4 regions of the Bradyrhizobium sp. AUGA SZCCT0169 genome follow, and region 3 is predicted to be linked to each of the others. Evidence: predicted binding sites of a transcription regulator. Region 3 holds the regulator's gene; each other region holds the start of a gene.
What was found. The regulator PhoB, encoded in region 3, activates phosphate uptake and scavenging genes when phosphate is short. The targets are predictions, from matches to a motif close to TGTCATNNANCTGTCAT.

Region 1 (4,273 bases), on a different contig from region 3:
GTTGCAGGGCTGGTTGGTGTCGTAGAAATAAGGACAGCGCGTCCGCTGCAGCAGATTGCCCGCGGTGGTCGCCCGGTTACGCAACTGGCCCGAGGCGCCGGCGAGCAACGCGCGCGAGAGCACACCGTAATCGCGCCGTACCCGCTCGTCGGCGGCAAGATCGGTGTTGCGCACCACCGCGCCGATGCGCAGGCCGCCGTCCGGCGTCGGCTCGACCTTGTCGAGCCCAAGGCGGTTGACGTCGATCAGATGCGACGGCGTCTCGATTTCGAGCTTCATCAGATCGAGCAGATTGGTGCCGCCGGCGATGAACTTGGCGTGGGGAGTGTGCACGGCAGCGGCGGCGGCCGCGGTGGGCGAGGTGACGCGTTGATAGGTAAAGGATTTCATGCCTTGCTCCCGGCAACTTCAGTGACCGCATCGACGATGTTGGAATAGGCCGCGCAACGGCAGATATTACCGCTCATCCGCTCGCGCAGCTCGAGGGCCGAAAATTGCGGCGCCGCCGTCAGGTCGGCGCTGACATGGCTGGGAATGCCGGCCTTGATCTCGTCGAGCACCGCGACCGCCGAGCAGATCTGCCCGGGCGTGCAATAGCCGCATTGATAGCCGTCATGCTTGACGAACGCCGCCTGCATCGGATGCATGTTGTCAGGCGTACCCAATCCCTCGATGGTGGTGACGCTCTCGCCCTCGTGCATCACAGCCAGCGTCAGGCATGAATTGATCCTGCGCCCGCCGACGATCACCGTGCACGCGCCGCACTGGCCGTGATCGCAGCCCTTCTTGGTGCCGGTGAAATGCAGATTCTCGCGCAACGCATCGAGCAGCGTGGTCCGCGTGTCGACCTCGAGCTCGCGCACCTGGCCGTTCACATTGAAGGAAACTTTGGACATCACGGGCGCTGCGGGAACCGCGGGCTTCAGGGCGACATCGGCCTTGGCCACAAAGGTCGACGTCGTGACCCCGAGGGCCGGCGCCGTGAGAGACGCTGCGCCGACGATCAACAGGTCGCGCCGAGAGAATCTGAAATCACCGGGGCTTCGCATGCCATCAATCCTTTTGCCGCTTCGTTCGATTGCGTCCCGCCCACCAACGCCGACCATGATCCATGGTTGCTAACGCCGATCATGATCGTGGGTTGCGCGCCGCCCGCCCGGGCAGGTAACGAGCTCGTGCCTTCGGGCATTTAGGGAGTGCGGCGAGTTTCGATTAGGCCTATTAATCCGCATACACTTATGAGGCTGGCTCAATAATGCTCGGGAAAAACACGCACGATCTCATGGCGTTCCTCGCGGTTGCGCGAGAACGCAGTTTTACGCGGGCGGCAGCACAGCTCGGGGTTTCGCAATCGGCGCTCAGTCACACCATTCGTGGCCTGGAGGAACGGCTCGGCTTGCGCTTGCTCACCCGCACCACGCGCAGCGTGGCGCCGACCGAAGCCGGCGAGCGGCTGATCCGAACCGTCGGACCAAAATTTGAGCAGATCGACTCGGAACTATCGGCGTTGACCGAATTGCGGGAAAAACCCGCCGGCACCATCCGGATCACGGCCGGCGAACATGCCGCGCAGGCCATTCTTTGGCCGGCGCTCACGACGCTGCTGCCGAATTATCCCGACATCAAGGTCGAACTGATCATCGACTACGGCCTCACCGATATCGTCGCCGAGCGATACGATGCCGGCGTCCGTCTCGGCGAGCAGGTGGCCAAGGACATGATCGCGGTACGGATCGGACCGGACTTCTGCATGGCGGTGGTCGGCGCACCCGCCTATTTCGAACGCAAGCCGGTGCCGAAGAAACCGCAGGATCTCACCGCGCACGACTGCATCAACATCCGCCTGCCGACCTATGGCGGAATCTACGCCTGGGAATTCGAGAAACGCGGCCGTGAACTGAGGGTGCGAGTCGATGGTCCCTTGGTGTTCAACAACACCGCATTGCGATTGAACGCGGTGCTGGGAGGGCACGGTCTCGCCTATCTGCCGGAAGACCAGGTCCAGCCGTACCTTGCCGACGGGCGGCTGGTCCGCGTGCTCGACGACTGGTGCGCGCCGTTTCCGGGCTATCACCTCTATTACCCGAGCCGCCGCCAGCAGTCGCCGGCGTTTACGGTGCTGGTGGAAGCGCTGCGGTACCGGGGCTGAAGGGCAGCCCCTCGATCGAGCGGCAGAGTCTTGGGGCCGGGCCGGAACCCATCCGTCATCCAGATGTCATCGAATGCGCCAACAGCTTGCTGGACACACACTCGAGGACCCCGATGGACTATTTCCGACGCTTCACCTTTCTGTTCGCCGCGCCGGTCTTTGATACCGACGATCTCGAAGGCCTCCGTTTCAATCAGATCATCACCGAGATCGAGCGCTCCGGCTTCGAAGTGGTCCGGGCGCGCAGGCTGGAGGATGCGGAAATCGCGGTTCAGACCGATGCCGCGATCGGCTGCATGGTGGTCGACTGGGGTAAAAAGGGCCTCGAGGGCAAGACCATGGCCCTGATCAATCTGATGCGCCGGCGCGGCCTCGATTTTCCGATCATCCTCCTGATCCGCCGCAAGCGGTTCGAGGACCTGCCGGTCGAGGTGCTGGATTTCATCGACGGCTATGTTTTCCTGTCCGAGGAAACGCCGCCCTTCATCGCCAAGAACCTGATCAGCCGGCTGAAGCAATATGCCGAAACCCTGAAGACGCCGTTCTTCGGCGCGCTGGTCGACTATGCCGAAGAGGGCAACCAGCTATGGACCTGCCCGGGCCACAATGGCGGCGTGTTTTACAGCCGCAGCCCGATCGGCCGGGTGTTCGTCGAACATCTCGGCGAAGCTGTCTTTCGTGACGACCTCGACAATTCCGTGCTCGACCTCGGCGATCTCCTCACTCATGAGGGCCCGGCGCTGAAGGCGCAAAAGGAAGCGGCGCAAATCTTCGGCGCCGAAAAGACCTATTTCGTGCTCAACGGCACCTCGACCTCCAACAAGGTGGTGCTGGGCGCGCTCGTCACCGACGGCGATCTCGTGCTGTTCGACCGCAACAACCACAAGGCGGCGCATCATGGCGCGCTGATGATGGCCGGCGGCATTCCGGTTTATATCCCCACCGTCCGCAATGCCTGGGGCCTGATCGGCCCGATGCGCTGGGACGCCATCGACGAGACGAGCTTACGCGAACGCATCCGCAGCCATCCGCTGGTCAAGGATCCGGAAGCCTGGCGCAAGCCGCGCCCGTTCCGCGTCGCCGTCGTCGAGCAGTGCACCTATGACGGCACCATCCACAGCGCCGAGATGATCCTCAAAGCCATCGGCCACCTCTGCGACTACATCCTGTTCGACGAGGCCTGGGCCGGCTTCATGAAATTTCATCCGCTCTATGCCGGCCGTTTCGCAATGGGGCTGTCCGGTCTCGGTCCCGACGCGCCGGGCATTATCGCGACCCAGTCGACCCACAAGCAGCTGGCGAGCTTCTCGCAGGCCTCGCAGATCCACATCAAGGACCGCCACATCACCGGCCAGAAGCGCCGCATCGAACACCGCCGCTTCAACGAAAGTTTTATGCAGCACGCCTCGACCTCGCCGTTCTATCCGATCTTCGCCTCGCTCGATGTCGGCGCGCAGATGATGAAGGGCCGCTCCGGCGAGGTGCTGTGGGACGACACGATCCGGCTCGGCATCGAACTGCGCAAGAAGATGCGCGCGGTCCGCCGCGAATTCGAGGAAAAGGAGGCGCGGCCCGAACGCCGCTGGTTCTTCGAGCCGTTCGTGCCCGACCGCGTCGCAATCCCGGACGTCTCCCGCGCGGGCGCCGTGCACAATGTGGCCTGGGAGACCATCTCCACCGACATGCTGGTCACCGACCCCGTTTATTGGCAGCTTTCGCCGGACGCCCGCTGGCACGGTTTTCCCGATCTGACCGCGGGCTTTGCCATGACCGACCCGAACAAGCTGACGGTTCTGACGCCCGGCTTCGACCACGCCACCGGCCGCTATGCCGAGCACGGCATTCCCGCTCCCGTCGTCGCGCAATATTTGCGCGAGAACCGCATCGTGCCGGAAAAGAACGACCTCAATTCGCTGCTGTTCCTGCTTACCCCCGGCGTCGAGGCCAGCAAGGCCGGCACCTTGATCTCGGGCCTCGTCGCCTTCAAGAAACTGCACGACGACAACGCGCTGCTGGAAGAGGTGATTCCGGAATTCCATCAGCGCCGGCCGAAGCGCTATGCCGGCGTCCGCCTGCGCGATCTCTGCGCCGGCATGCACGGCTTCTTCCGCGAAGCCGGCGTCA
Region 2 (4,273 bases), on a different contig from region 3:
TTCATCGGTGTCAGGAAAATGCCGCCTTTTGCTCCCTCGTGCTGTTCCTTGGGGAACAAGCGTCACGTGATCTGCTGCACAGACGCGGGCACAATTTTGAACCGGAGAATTAGACACCCGAGAAAGTGCGTCGACCAAGGGAGCGGGCCATTCCTAAGCAGGCGGGAGAATCAAACCTGCCCGATGCATGACCGCGATTTCTGCGCCTGCAGCCGGTGTTGTACTGTGACATGTCGGAAGTTACGTGGCTATTTCGGCGGCAGCGATACCGCAGTCGTCGAGGGACTGAAGCGAAGCGCCTTCAGCGAAGCATCAAGATTGATGAGGTTTATGATTTCCTGGTCTGGTGCAGGCTACCAGGCCGAAGAACTGACGTCGCAAGCCGGTTAAGTTGCTCGGCGGGCGCATCAAGGGATCGAAAGCTCAGAGCTGCGCCAGATTGGCGCAGCCGCCGCCTTAGCTCAACTGGAGCCGTTCATCGGTCTAGAAGGGGAGGCTGAGGTCGGGGATTATAGGGAATGGGAAACCGAGGGGGAGGTGGCGTCGTCCTGCCGCCTGCCACCGTGTCCAGATCTTTCGTCGTCAGTTCGGTCTGCTCTTCAGCCGTGCGCTCCATGCTTCATCTCCTCGCGCTGTGCCGATGCACCATTGCATCGGCATGACCCGGACAATGACCAATTGGCCACGACCGCGCTGTTCCTCAGGTAACAGCCGGGATATCGCCATCCGGATCGTTGGTGGGACGGGAGACCTTCCGCGCGTGCCGACAGTAGTGGACGGACGGGCCCCGCAAGCGGCTTTGGCGGTCGAGTCGGACACCTGTCCTCTCAGGTTTGCGAGCCGGAATGTTCGGTATCGCATCGCTCTACGCGCTCATTTTGCTGCTGGATTGCGGCGGCGAGAGCGCCAAACATGCTTGCGATCCATAGCCAAAATCCAAGACCGAAACTGGCTACCTTGTCCGGCATACTGCGCCAACATCGGACGTCACCATTGAGACGGCGAAGAACCAGACGCCGGTCACTAACGCCATTGCAGCAAATATTCCGGCTACGACGTTCGCTCTCATGTACAGAGCCAGCCATGGGCAGAACAACGCCAAATTTCCCAGCCAGGGCCAATTGGTGCGGAAGTCCAGCTTTAGTCCCAGCGGGCCAGTTATAAGGACTTCGCCGCCAAAGAAAGTATGCTTTTCATGGCCGCCATATTGAGCGACAAATGCGATCGAGACCAAGGACAGAAGGAACAGGATATAGCTTCCCATACGGAGAAGCTTGGCTGGTTCTGGCAGGCGTTTTCCGTCCGTCACGATCGCGCCCAGTTTGCACCATGGCGTTGTGCGTTGCGAAGCGAGACTCGTCCACGAAACAAGAAGGGCGCGTGTCGCTTCGTTCCTATTATCCTGCACGCTGTGAAACTCCGTCATTGCGAGGAGCAAAGCGACGAAGCAATCCATCTCTCCGCCGGCGGCGGTATGGATTCCCTCGCGGGGCCGTCATCGGGCGCGCATTCGCCTGACGCGAAGCGGCGAGGGCCGATAAGGCAGCCCGACGGGCAAATCAGTTCCGGTTTTCAGAAGTTGTGTCAAGCCCCAAAATAAAAAATATTTCTGTTTACCAGAACGAAAATCAGGTGCATATCTTTGCCCATCCCGTCCTGGTCAGAAGGGTGTCGGCCGTCGTCACGGACGTTGGGCGGGTTGCGATGGACGCTGGTTTACGCTGAGACGACGGCGTGGATAAGCGTACGGCAAAACCGTGTGGTCCTGGCGCCCGTTGCTGGCGTCAAGCCGTCGGCTAAGCGTGAGCTGAACCGGCGGTGACGGAGTCAACCAAGAACTCGTCTCCGGGGAGATCACGGCATAAGCCGTAAAGCCGTTGCGCAGGGAAGGCCGGGTGTTCACCGCTGCCCTGTATGCTCGTGTGCAGCCTACTTAGTGCAAACCGCACACGGGACCGCGGGTGCAGCGCGCACCCGGTCTTCCCTGCGCCCTCTCTTTGGAGGGCAAGGAGTTTTGGCAGAGCTCGGGCGTAATGCGCCGCGAGAACGCGAAACTGCGTTTTGGATGATGGTCGCACAACAAACACCGCCGTCGTCCCGGCCTTGAGCCGGGACCCATAACCACAGGAAGAAGTTTTGCGAACGGTCTCTGCTTCTGAGACTTCATCGAGAGATCACGCGGTATGGGTCCCCCGATGCGCAATTGCGCATCTGAGCTCAAGGCCGGGACGACGATGCGATACCCGCAGTGCGGGTGAACTCCGTAAAATCCACGTGGCGCTACGTCGTTTCCCTGTCGCATCGCGCTGCTATCCGCTTTGCAGGGGCGCGTCATCGATTCGCGTGGGGCTATCAGTCGCGTCGGTTGTCATCGCTCCGTCACAGGAACCTGTTAGGTGCACGGCATGGGTAGTGACTCCTCGAGTGAAGAGAGCCCGGAGCGGCGCTTTCGCACTTTGTTTATCTCCGACGTCCATCTCGGAGCCCGCGGCTCGCAAGCCGACCGGTTGCTGGACTTCCTCAAAAGCCACGACGCCGACACCATTTATCTCGTCGGCGATATCGTCGACGGCTGGGCGCTGAAGTCCAACTGGTACTGGCCGCAATCGCATAACGACTTCGTGCAGAAAATGCTGCGCAAGGCGCGCAAGGGCGCCAAGGTCGTTTACGTGCCGGGCAATCACGACGAGTTCCTGCGCAACTATTACGGCACCCATTTCGGCGGCATCGATGTGGTGGAAAACACCATTCATGAGGGCGCCGACGGCAAGCGCTATCTCGTCATCCACGGCGACATCTTCGATCTCGTGGTGCAGAACGCGCGCTGGCTCGCTCATCTCGGCGACAAGGCCTATGATTTCGCCATTCAGATGAATCGCCTGGTCAACTTCTTCCGGCGCATGTTCGGCGTTCCCTATTGGTCGCTGTCGCAATGGGCGAAGCTGAAGGTCAAGAACGCGGTGAATTATATCGGCGCGTTCGAAAAGACCCTGGCCGGCGAAGCGCGGCGTCACGGCGCCGATGGCGTGATCTGCGGCCATATCCACTACGCCACGATCCGCGACGAGCACGGCATCCGCTACATGAACTGCGGTGACTGGGTAGAAAGCTGCACCGCGCTGGTCGAGCACGAGGACGGCCGGTTCGAAATCATCACCTGGGCCGATCCGCAGCGCCGGCTGGCGCCGGTTCCCCGCGTTGCGGCGCGGGCGGCATGACGCATATCCTGGTCGCGACCGATGCGTGGCATCCCCAGGTCAACGGGGTGGTGCGGACGCTGACCATGATGGCGGAAGCCGCCAAGGGCTTCGGCGTCGATGTCAGCTTCCTGACGCCGCAATCGTTTCGCACCTTTGCGATGCCGAGCTATCCGGATTTGCAGCTCGCGCTGCCTTACCCGGCGAAGATCGCGGCGCTGATCGAAGCGGCCAAGCCCGACAGCATTCACATCGCGACCGAAGGCCCGATCGGCCTTCTGGTTCGACGCTATTGCCGCAAGCACGGGCTGCCGTTCACCACGAGCTTCCACACGCGCTTTCCGGAATACGTCTCGGCGCGCTCGCCGATCCCGGAAAGTTGGGTCTGGCGCGCGCTGCGCTGGTTTCACTGGCCGAGCCAGGCGGTGATGGCGGCAACGCCGGCGCTTGCAGCTGAAATGCGCCAGCGCGGATTTCGCAATGTGGTGCTGTGGTCGCGTGGCGTCGACACCTCGCTGTTTCATCCGCGCACCGCAGACCTCTGTCTGCCGCAGCCGGTGTTCCTCAGTGTCGGCCGCGTCGCGGTCGAAAAGAATCTCGAGGCGTTCCTCGACCTCGATCTGCCCGGCACCAAGCTTGTTGTCGGCGATGGGCCGGCCCGCGTGGCGCTGGAGCGGAAATATCCGGACGCGGTGTTCCTGGGCGCCCGGCACGGCGAGGAACTGGCGGAGATTTACGCGGCCGCCGACATCTTCGTGTTCCCCAGCAAGACCGACACCTTTGGCCTGGTGCTGCTGGAAGCGCTCGCCAGCGGCGTGCCGGTTGCCGCTTTTCCGGTCACCGGTCCCCGCGATGTGATCGGTGCGGCGCCGGTCGGCGTGCTGAGCGACGATTTGCGCGCCGCCTGCCTCGATGCGCTGCAGATATCGCCGCAGGCCTGTGTGGAGTTTGCCGCCGCCCACACCTGGCAGGCCTCGGCGCGGGTTTTTGTCGACCACGCCCTCAATGTCCGGGCCCCGGGCTCCGAAGGCGAGGTGGTCGAGTTTGTGGAAGACCCGCATTTCGCCGCCTGACTT
Region 3 (4,273 bases):
TTGCCGCCGAAGGTCGAGCCGTGCGAGCCCGGCGTCATACCGGACGCCGCCTCTGCCGTGGCAAGGCAGGCGCCGATCGGAAAACCGCCGCCGAGCGCTTTTGCCAGCGACATGATGTCGGGGGTGACGCCGAGGCGCTTATAGGCAAACAGATCGCCGGTGCGGCCCATGCCGGTCTGCACCTCGTCGAAGATCAGCAGCAGGCCCTTGTCGTCGCACAATTGGCGCAGCGCCTTGTAGAACGCATGCGGCGCGCTGCGGACGCCGCCCTCGCCCTGCACCGGTTCGATCAGGATGGCGGCGGTCTCTGGCCCGATCGCCTTCTTGACCGCTTCGAGATCGCCATGCGCGACCTGGTCGAAGCCATCCAGCGGCGGACCGAAGCCTTCCAGATATTTGGCCGAGCCGGTCGCCGCCAGCGTGCCCAGCGTGCGGCCGTGGAACGCGCCCTCGAAGGTGACGATGCGATAGCGCTCGGGATGTCCCTTGGCGGCGTGATAGCGGCGCGCGACCTTGATCGCGCATTCCATCGCTTCCGCGCCGGAATTACAGAAGAACACCAGATCGGCAAAGCTCTGCTCGCACAGCCTTGCTGCCAGCTTGTCGCCGTCCGGGCTCCGGAACAGGTTCGACATGTGCCAGAGCTTGGTGGCCTGCTCCTGCAAGGCTGCGACCAGATGCGGATGGCAATGGCCGAGCGCATTCACCGCCACACCCGAGGTGAAGTCGAGATAGCGCTCGCCCGACGTCGAGATCAGCCACGCGCCTTCGCCGCGTTCGAAACCGAGATCGACTCTCGCGAAAACGGGAAGCAGATGCGACGGGGCGCTGTTGGTCATGGCCATCACTGACGGTTAGAGACCGGCCACATAGCGTGCATTGGTGCGAACGCGGCACAGCCGGTCTTGCGAAAACAAAACGTGCCGCCTTTTCGGGGCGGCACGTGACAGGCATTCTATGCTGGCTTTGGACCGTGTCAACACGCCTAAAAACGGCTTTCCTGCAGTGCAGGATAAAGCAATCCGTAGCATTCCGGTGCCGTGGAAAACTCTAATTGCAATGCATAAATACCGGAACATGTGGACGCACGGACGCGGACTCTTGCGCCAGAGTCCCGCCATATTGTAGCGTCTGGGCTGTCGGGTACGACATCTCGTGCGGAAGTACTGACCCCTAGAGTCCATTTTGTAAGGCGTAAACGTTCGGGCGGCTTTTATGCGCCCGGCGAGGGCTAAGGGATTCTGCCCGCTGGGATTTTTGAGAATTGGCATCGCCAGCGCTGCCCCCCAATTGGCCGGCTCTGTGCGAAGGGAAGAATGCGATGACGGTATTGACCTGGTCCGACGAGCGCGTCGAGCAGCTTAAGAAGCTCTGGGAGGGCGGACTTTCCGCCAGCCAGATCGCCGCGGAACTTGGAAATGTGACGCGAAATGCAGTGATCGGCAAAGTGCACCGGCTGGGTCTTTCCGGCCGTGCCAAGAGCCCGTCCTCGGCCGCGCCGCGTCAGCGCAAGGCGCGCCCCGCCCAGCAGATGATGCGGGTGGCGCGCCCGGTGTCGCGCGGCAACACCGCGCTGGCCCACGCCTTCGAGGTGGAGATGGAGCCGGATCCGGTCGCCTACGACAATGTGGTGCCGATGAGCCAGCGGCTGACGCTGCTCGAATTGAACGAGGCCACCTGCCACTGGCCGATCGGCGATCCGTCCAGCTCGGAATTCTTTTTCTGCGGCGGCAAGGCGCTCACCAGCCTGCCCTATTGCGCACATCACTCGCGCATCGCCTATCAGCCGGCCTCCGATCGCCGCCGCCCGGCGCCGAAGCCGACGCGCTAAGAGCGCGCGGCGTTACGACGAATATTTGCCGTCGTCCCGGCCTTGAGCCGGGACCCATAACCACCGATGGCCGTGGTTATGCTTGGCTGGAGCTCCAGCCTTTTTAGAGCAATCAATATTTGTGGTTATGGGTCCCGGCTCAAGGCCGGGACGACAGCGGATATTGCTGCGCCTTACCCGCCCTACTCGACCTTCGCGAAGCGGTCATCCAGCGCGTAGCCGGCGCCGCGCACGGTGCGGATCGGGTCCTGTTCGCGGCCGGGATTGAGCAGTTTGCGCAGGCGGCCGATATGGACGTCGACGGTACGCTCGTCGATATAGATGTCGCGGCCCCAGACGCTATCGAGCAGTTGCTCGCGGCTGAACACGCGGCCGGGATGTTCCAGGAAAAATTCGAGCAGGCGATATTCGGTCGGGCCGAGATCGATCGGACGGCCCGAGCGCGCGACGCGGCGCTTCTCGCGATCGAGTTCGATATCGCCATAGGTCAGCACGGTGGCCAGCCGCTCCGGGCTCGCCCGCCTGAGCAGGCCCTTCACCCGCGCCAGCAGCTCCGGCACCGAAAAGGGTTTTACGATGTAGTCGTCGGCGCCGGTCGCCAGCCCCCGCACCCGTTCGCTTTCCTCGCCGCGCGCGGTCAGCATGATGATCGGCAGCGCCTTGGTCTCCGGCCGCGCCCGCAAGCGCCGGCACAGTTCGATGCCGGACAGGCCCGGCAGCATCCAGTCCAGCACGATCAGGTCGGGCACCCGCTCCTTCAGCCTTGTATCGGCGTCGTCACCGCGGGCGACGGTTTCGACCTCATAGCCTTCGGCATCGAGGTTGTAGCGCAGAAGCGTGGTGAGCGCTTCCTCGTCTTCAACCACCAGAATGCGTGCGTTCATCTATGTCAGCCTCTTGATATCCAGTATTTTGACGCGGTTTGTTACGCGAACGTCTTCCGCTTCCAGTTTCGCATCTAGTTTCGATTCTAGTTTCCTGGCACCGTCGTGGCGAAATTGGTCATGTCGCCCTTCGGGCGCTTGTCGAGCATCTGCTGGCCTTCGATCATGTAGAACACGGTCTCGGCGATGTTGGTGGCGTGGTCGCCGATCCGTTCGATGTTCTTGGCGCAGAACATCAGATGGATGCAGAACGAGATGTTACGCGGATCTTCCATCATGTAGGTCAGGAGTTCGCGGAACAGCGAGGTACAGATGGCGTCGACTTCCTCGTCGCCCTTCCAGACCGCCATCGCCGCCGGCAGGTCGTGCGACGCGTAGGCGTCGAGCACGGACTTGACCTGCGACTGCACCAGATCGGTCATGTGTTCGAGACCGCGGATCAGCTTCAGCGGCTGGAAATCGTTCTCCAGCGCGGCGACGCGCTTGCCCATGTTCTTGGCGAGGTCGCCGATCCGTTCCAGATCGGTGGCCACCCGCATGGCGCCGACGATCTCGCGCAGGTCGATGGCCATCGGCTGGCGGCGGGCAATCGTCAGCACCGCACGTTCCTCGATCAGGTGCTGCAGGCGGTCGATCTCGACGTCGGACGCGACCACGCGCTTGCCAAGCGCGACGTCACGGCGGATCAGGGCATCGACGGATTCGGTGATCATGCGTTCGGCAAGGCCGCCCATTTCGGCGACCAGGCGGGTCAGTTCCTGAAGATCGCTGTCGAACGCCTTCGCGGTATGTTCTGAAGCCATTGTCTTCTCCTCGCGATGTGCGCTTAGCCGAACCGGCCGGTAATGTAATCCTGGGTGCGTCGATCGCTCGGCGAGGTGAAAATCTTGTTGGTGTCGTCGAATTCGACCAGATCGCCGAGATACATGAAGGCGGTCTTGTCCGAGACGCGCGCCGCCTGCTGCATGTTATGGGTCACGATGGCGATGGTGTAATCCTCCGCCAACTCCGTAATCAGTTCTTCGATCTTGGCGGTCGAAATCGGGTCCAGCGCCGAGCAGGGCTCGTCGAACAGGATCACTTCCGGGCGCACCGCGACGGTGCGTGCGATGCAGAGCCGCTGTTGCTGGCCGCCGGAGAGGCTGAGGCCCGATGCATTCAGCTTGTCCTTGACCTCGTTCCACAGCGCGCCGCCACGCAACGCCTTTTCGACGCGGCCGTCCATCTCGGATTTCGAGATCTTCTCATAAAGGCGGATGCCGAAGGCGATGTTTTCGTAGATCGTCATCGGAAACGGCGTCGGCTTCTGGAACACCATGCCGACCCGGGCGCGCAGCAGATTGAGATCGAGCTTGGGGTCGAGGATGTTGGTCTGGTCGAGCATCAATTGCCCGGTCGCCTTCTGGCCCGGATACAGATCGTACATCCGGTTGAAGATCCGCAGCAGCGTCGACTTGCCGCAGCCGGACGGCCCGATGAAGGCGGTGACTCTGTTGGTGCCGAGCGCGAGGTTGATGTTCTTCAGCGCGTGGTGCTCGCCGTAATAAAAATTCAGGCC
Region 4 (4,273 bases), on a different contig from region 3:
CGGCGAAAGCGCCACCGAGATCGATGTCGCGACCAAGGAAGCCGAAGCGCATGGCGAAAGCGTCGCCGATGCCGGCCGCGCGGTCACGACCTTTGCGCAGAAGCTCAAATCGCGCTGCGCGGTGCTGCTGCGCCAAAGCGAGCGCCAGGGCCAGCGCAAACAGGAAAAGCTGCCTTGCAGCCTCAAGGTCGAAATCCAGACCCCGCGCGGCCTGATCACGGCGCCGGTCTACGAGATTTCGATCGACGGCATCCTGATCAGCGGCGCAGACGCCGAAAAGCTGCCGCCCAACCAAAGCCTCGACGCCACGCTGCCGGATATCGGCGCCTGCAAAATTCGCGTCAGTGAGCGTTCCAAAGCCGGCGCGCAGGCGCAGTTCGAGCGGCCGGATGCCGCGTTGCGCGAGGCGATCGAAGACAAATTGTGGGCGATCCACGACGAGAACACCGAGTTCGTCACCCGCGCCATGGAAGCCGGCGCCGCGTTGACCAGGATTTTCGAGCAGGGCGTCGCCAGCGGCGCGATCTCGATCGAGGACATGTTCGACACCAACTATCTCGAAATCCAAGGCAGCAACCCGGTGCAGTACCGCACCAAAATTCTGGACTGGGCGGACCGCGCGCTGCCACCGTTCCAGGAAGCTTTCCTCGCCAAAGACAAGCGCATGGCGTTCTGCGCTGTCATCGACCAGAACGGCTATCTGCCGGTTCACAACAAGATCTATTCACACCCGCAGCGGCCCGGCGACGTCACCTGGAACACCGCCAACAGCCGCAACCGCCGCATCTTCAACGATCCCGCGGGCCTCGCCGCCGGCCGCAACCAGCGCGCCTATTTGGTGCAGAGCTACGCCCGCGACATGGGCAACGGCAACACCGTGATGATGCGCGAGATCGACGTGCCGATCCGCGTCAAGGGCCGCCACTGGGGCGGCTTCCGCACGGCCTACAGGCTGTAGATTCTCGATTGACGCGTTTTCTTGACGCGAACCGGTATCCACCTCGGATCAAGTCGGAGGACACGCTTCGCTCGAAAACGCTCCAGCAGTTCGCTCTCAGGCAAGACGCAAGGCGCGAATCGCATTCTAGACTTGAAACTGGAATGCGCTCGCCGCGGTGAGCCGATCGTCGGCTCTGACTGGAGAAAGCTCGAGCATGTCCTTTGTGCAGCGTGCAGTCCTGGACACTCAATCCAACCAGTCACTTGCCGAACGACTGATTGACCAGCTTGCCGACCGCATCGGCGGGCTCGGCGTGGAGCTTGCCGACATCGCCGGCAACGTCCAGGAGGTCGCAAGCCGCGTCGCGAACCAGTCGGACCGGTTCCACCACTTGCAGAAGACGGCCCAGACGATGGTCTCGGCCAACCGCGACATCGCCAATGCATCGCAGGCGGTGCAATCGACCACGTCGGCTGCCGTCGGAGAGATCGTTCAGTCGCGCAGCGCGGTGGATACGGCCGTCCAGCACATCGCCGAACTCGTCGAAGCGGTCGGCCGCATCGAGGCCCGGCTCAGCGCCGTCGGCTCGGCCCTGTCGCAGGTCGCAAAAGTTTCCGGCTCGATCGAGGCGATTGCGAAGCAGACCAACCTTCTGGCGCTCAATGCCACGATCGAGGCGGCGCGCGCCGGAACTGCCGGCCGCGGCTTTGCCGTCGTCGCGAACGAAGTGAAGAGCCTGGCGGAAGGAACTCGCCAGGCCACGCAGCAGATTTCCGATACCATGCGCGATCTCGACGGCCAGATCGGCAGCCTGATCGGCGAGAGCAGCGACGCCTCGCTCCGCGCCAAGAGCGCTAGTGAAGGCGCACAGCAGATCAGCGGCATCATCGCGCGCGTGCATCAGGGCATCGCGTCCGTAGGCTATGAGATCGACGGCGTCGCCAGGGCCGCGACGTCCAATCTCGGCCATTGCGACCGCGTGATCGAGGAACTCGGCCAGCTTGCCCAGGGCGTCGGTTTGTCTTCCAGCGAGCTGAAGCAGGCCGACGGACGGGTAGCGAAGCTGCTCGAACTGTCGGAAGGCCTGATCGTACTGATCGCCGACAGCGGCGTCGAGACGGCGGATGCGCCGTTGATCCGCGTGGTGATGGATACCGCAAAGCAGATTTCCGACGCGTTCGAGGCCGCCGTCGCGCGCGGCGAGATCACGGTCGAGCAGTTGATGGACGAGAAATACCGCGAAATATCAGGTACCGATCCGAAGCAATATCTGACCGACTATGTCGCCTTCACCGACCGCGTCCTGCCCTCCATCCAGGATCCGATCCAGAAGAGCGATCCGCGCATCGTGTTCTGCGTCGCCTGGGCCAAAGGCGGCTATCTGCCGACCCACAATCCGAACTACCGCCTGCCACAGGGGCCCGACCCTGTCTGGAACAACGCCAATTGCCGCAACCGCCGCCTGTTCAGCGACCGCGCGGTGAAGAAGGTCGCTGATAACACAAAGCCGTTCCTGCTGCAGACCTACCGCCGCGACATGGGCGGCGGCAATTTCGTGCTGATGAAAGACCTCTCCTCCCCGATCCACGTGCGCGGCCGCCATTGGGGCGCCTTCCGCATGGGATTTCGGCAGAGCTGAACGACAGACGTCCAAGACGCCTTGCCCGGCGTGCGCTGTCACACCACTGACATGCCCATTTGAAACTAACGGTGACGCTGTGCATTTCCTTTAGGCTTTCCTGGGCGGAGTACCTCGATGACCGATAAGCCACTCAATGGCTCGATCCATGATCGCATCCACGCGGAAATGATGGACAGTTTCGATGAGGAACTGGAACTCGAGATCGACGACGACCTCCTCGACGCGCTGACCACCGAATTCGAGGGCGATACATCAGAGAAAACCGTCGACCGTCACCTTTATTTCAAGGAACTGTTCCGTCTGCAGGGTGAACTCGTCAAACTGCAGAGCTGGGTGCAGCACCAGAAGCTGAAAGTGGTTGTCATCTTCGAGGGACGCGATTCAGCCGGCAAGGGCGGCGTCATCAAGCGCATCACGCAGCGGCTGAATCCGCGGGTCTGCCGGGTCGCCGCGCTGCCGGCGCCGAACGAGCGCGAACGCACCCAATGGTATTTCCAGCGCTACGTCTCGCATCTGCCGGCCGGCGGCGAGATCGTGCTGTTCGACCGCAGCTGGTACAACCGCGCCGGCGTCGAGCGGGTGATGGGATTTTGCAGCGAAGCCGACGTCGAGGAGTTCTTCCGTTCGGTGCCGGAATTCGAACGCATGCTGGTGCGTTCCGGCATCATCCTGATCAAATACTGGTTCTCGATCACCGACGAGGTGCAGCATCTGCGTTTCACGATGCGGATCCGCGACCCCTTGAAGCAGTGGAAGCTGAGCCCGATGGACGTGGAGGCGCGCAGCCGCTGGGAGCAATACACCAAGGCCAAGGAGGCGATGCTGGAGCGCACCCATATTCCGGAAGCGCCGTGGCACCTGGTCGAGGCCGTCGACAAGAAGAGGGCGCGGCTGAACTGCATCGCCCATCTGCTTGAACAGATTCCCTACAGCGAGGTCCCGCAGGATCCCGTCATCCTGCCGCCGCGCGTGCGCCATCCGGACTACCAGCGCGGGCCGGTCCCGCCGGAGATGTACGTGCCGGCGCGCTACTAAACGAGCTAGTCCGGCAAACCCGCGTCGCGCAGTGCTGCTGATATCTCGTCCTGCCGCTTGGCGCGGCGGACGGGATAGGCCTCCGCCACGTGAGACGTCCGAAAACCGGGTTGAATCTTCAAAAGCCGGCTGACCGCTTTTTGCGCTTCCTCGGTCCGGCCGGCGCGCACCGCGTTGATGATCAACGCCCCCAGCGTATGGGCATTGACGTTGAACTGCATCGCCTTCATCGCCGCGACACAGCCTTCCTCATAGCGTTCGAGCGAGAACAGGGCGTGTGCGGCGCCGTCCCAGGCGCTGATCCGCAAGGGATCCAGCGGGCTCAACCTGATCATGCGGTCAAAGCTCTCGATCGCGCGCTCGGTCTCGTCGCACATCAGCGAGACCCATCCGCGCGAATACCACACGATGGCGAGATTCGGATTGAGCGCGACCGCCTGCTCGACCAGGGAAACGCCATAGTCATATTCGTGGCCGAGATAGGTCAGGACGTGACCGGCACGTGACAGCACGAACGCATCTTCTTCCGAGAGTCGCGCCGCCAGCCGTGCATGCCGGATGGCTTCGGCGCGATCTTCGGCGGCGAGCGGCAGGCCATCGACGGCCTGCCGGGCCATCCACGTCCAGGCCACCATGGCGTGCGCCGCCGCGTATTC

Region 1: JQ609_RS32410 (Orn/Lys/Arg decarboxylase N-terminal domain-containing protein) is a predicted target of PhoB. The motif match lies at 2,203-2,219, and genes of this name have one in related genera.
Region 2: JQ609_RS20715 (UDP-2,3-diacylglucosamine diphosphatase) is a predicted target of PhoB. The motif match lies at 2,367-2,383, and genes of this name have one in related genera.
Region 4: ppk2 (polyphosphate kinase 2) is a predicted target of PhoB. The motif match lies at 2,616-2,632, and genes of this name have one in related genera.

The regions. Positions count from the first base shown of each region.
Region 1 covers NZ_JAFCMC010000050.1:4,312-8,584, reverse strand. Annotated here, with positions in the region: gene JQ609_RS32425 (xanthine dehydrogenase family protein subunit M) at 1-390, opposite strand, end outside; gene paoA (aldehyde dehydrogenase iron-sulfur subunit PaoA) at 387-1,049, opposite strand; gene JQ609_RS32415 (LysR family transcriptional regulator) at 1,256-2,149, shown strand; gene JQ609_RS32410 (Orn/Lys/Arg decarboxylase N-terminal domain-containing protein) at 2,263-4,273, shown strand, end outside.
Region 2 covers NZ_JAFCMC010000018.1:77,211-81,483, forward strand. Annotated here, with positions in the region: gene JQ609_RS20710 (hypothetical protein) at 953-1,456, opposite strand; gene JQ609_RS20715 (UDP-2,3-diacylglucosamine diphosphatase) at 2,406-3,218, shown strand; gene JQ609_RS20720 (glycosyltransferase family 1 protein) at 3,215-4,270, shown strand.
Region 3 covers NZ_JAFCMC010000012.1:184,927-189,199, reverse strand. Annotated here, with positions in the region: gene JQ609_RS16685 (aspartate aminotransferase family protein) at 1-839, opposite strand, end outside; gene JQ609_RS16680 (GcrA family cell cycle regulator) at 1,322-1,831, shown strand; gene phoB (phosphate regulon transcriptional regulator PhoB) at 2,014-2,715, opposite strand; gene phoU (phosphate signaling complex protein PhoU) at 2,802-3,518, opposite strand; gene pstB (phosphate ABC transporter ATP-binding protein PstB) at 3,542-4,273, opposite strand, start outside.
Region 4 covers NZ_JAFCMC010000041.1:29,894-34,166, forward strand. Annotated here, with positions in the region: gene JQ609_RS30135 (methyl-accepting chemotaxis protein) at 1-958, shown strand, start outside; gene JQ609_RS30140 (methyl-accepting chemotaxis protein) at 1,155-2,579, shown strand; gene ppk2 (polyphosphate kinase 2) at 2,697-3,617, shown strand; gene JQ609_RS30150 (adenylate/guanylate cyclase domain-containing protein) at 3,623-4,273, opposite strand, start outside.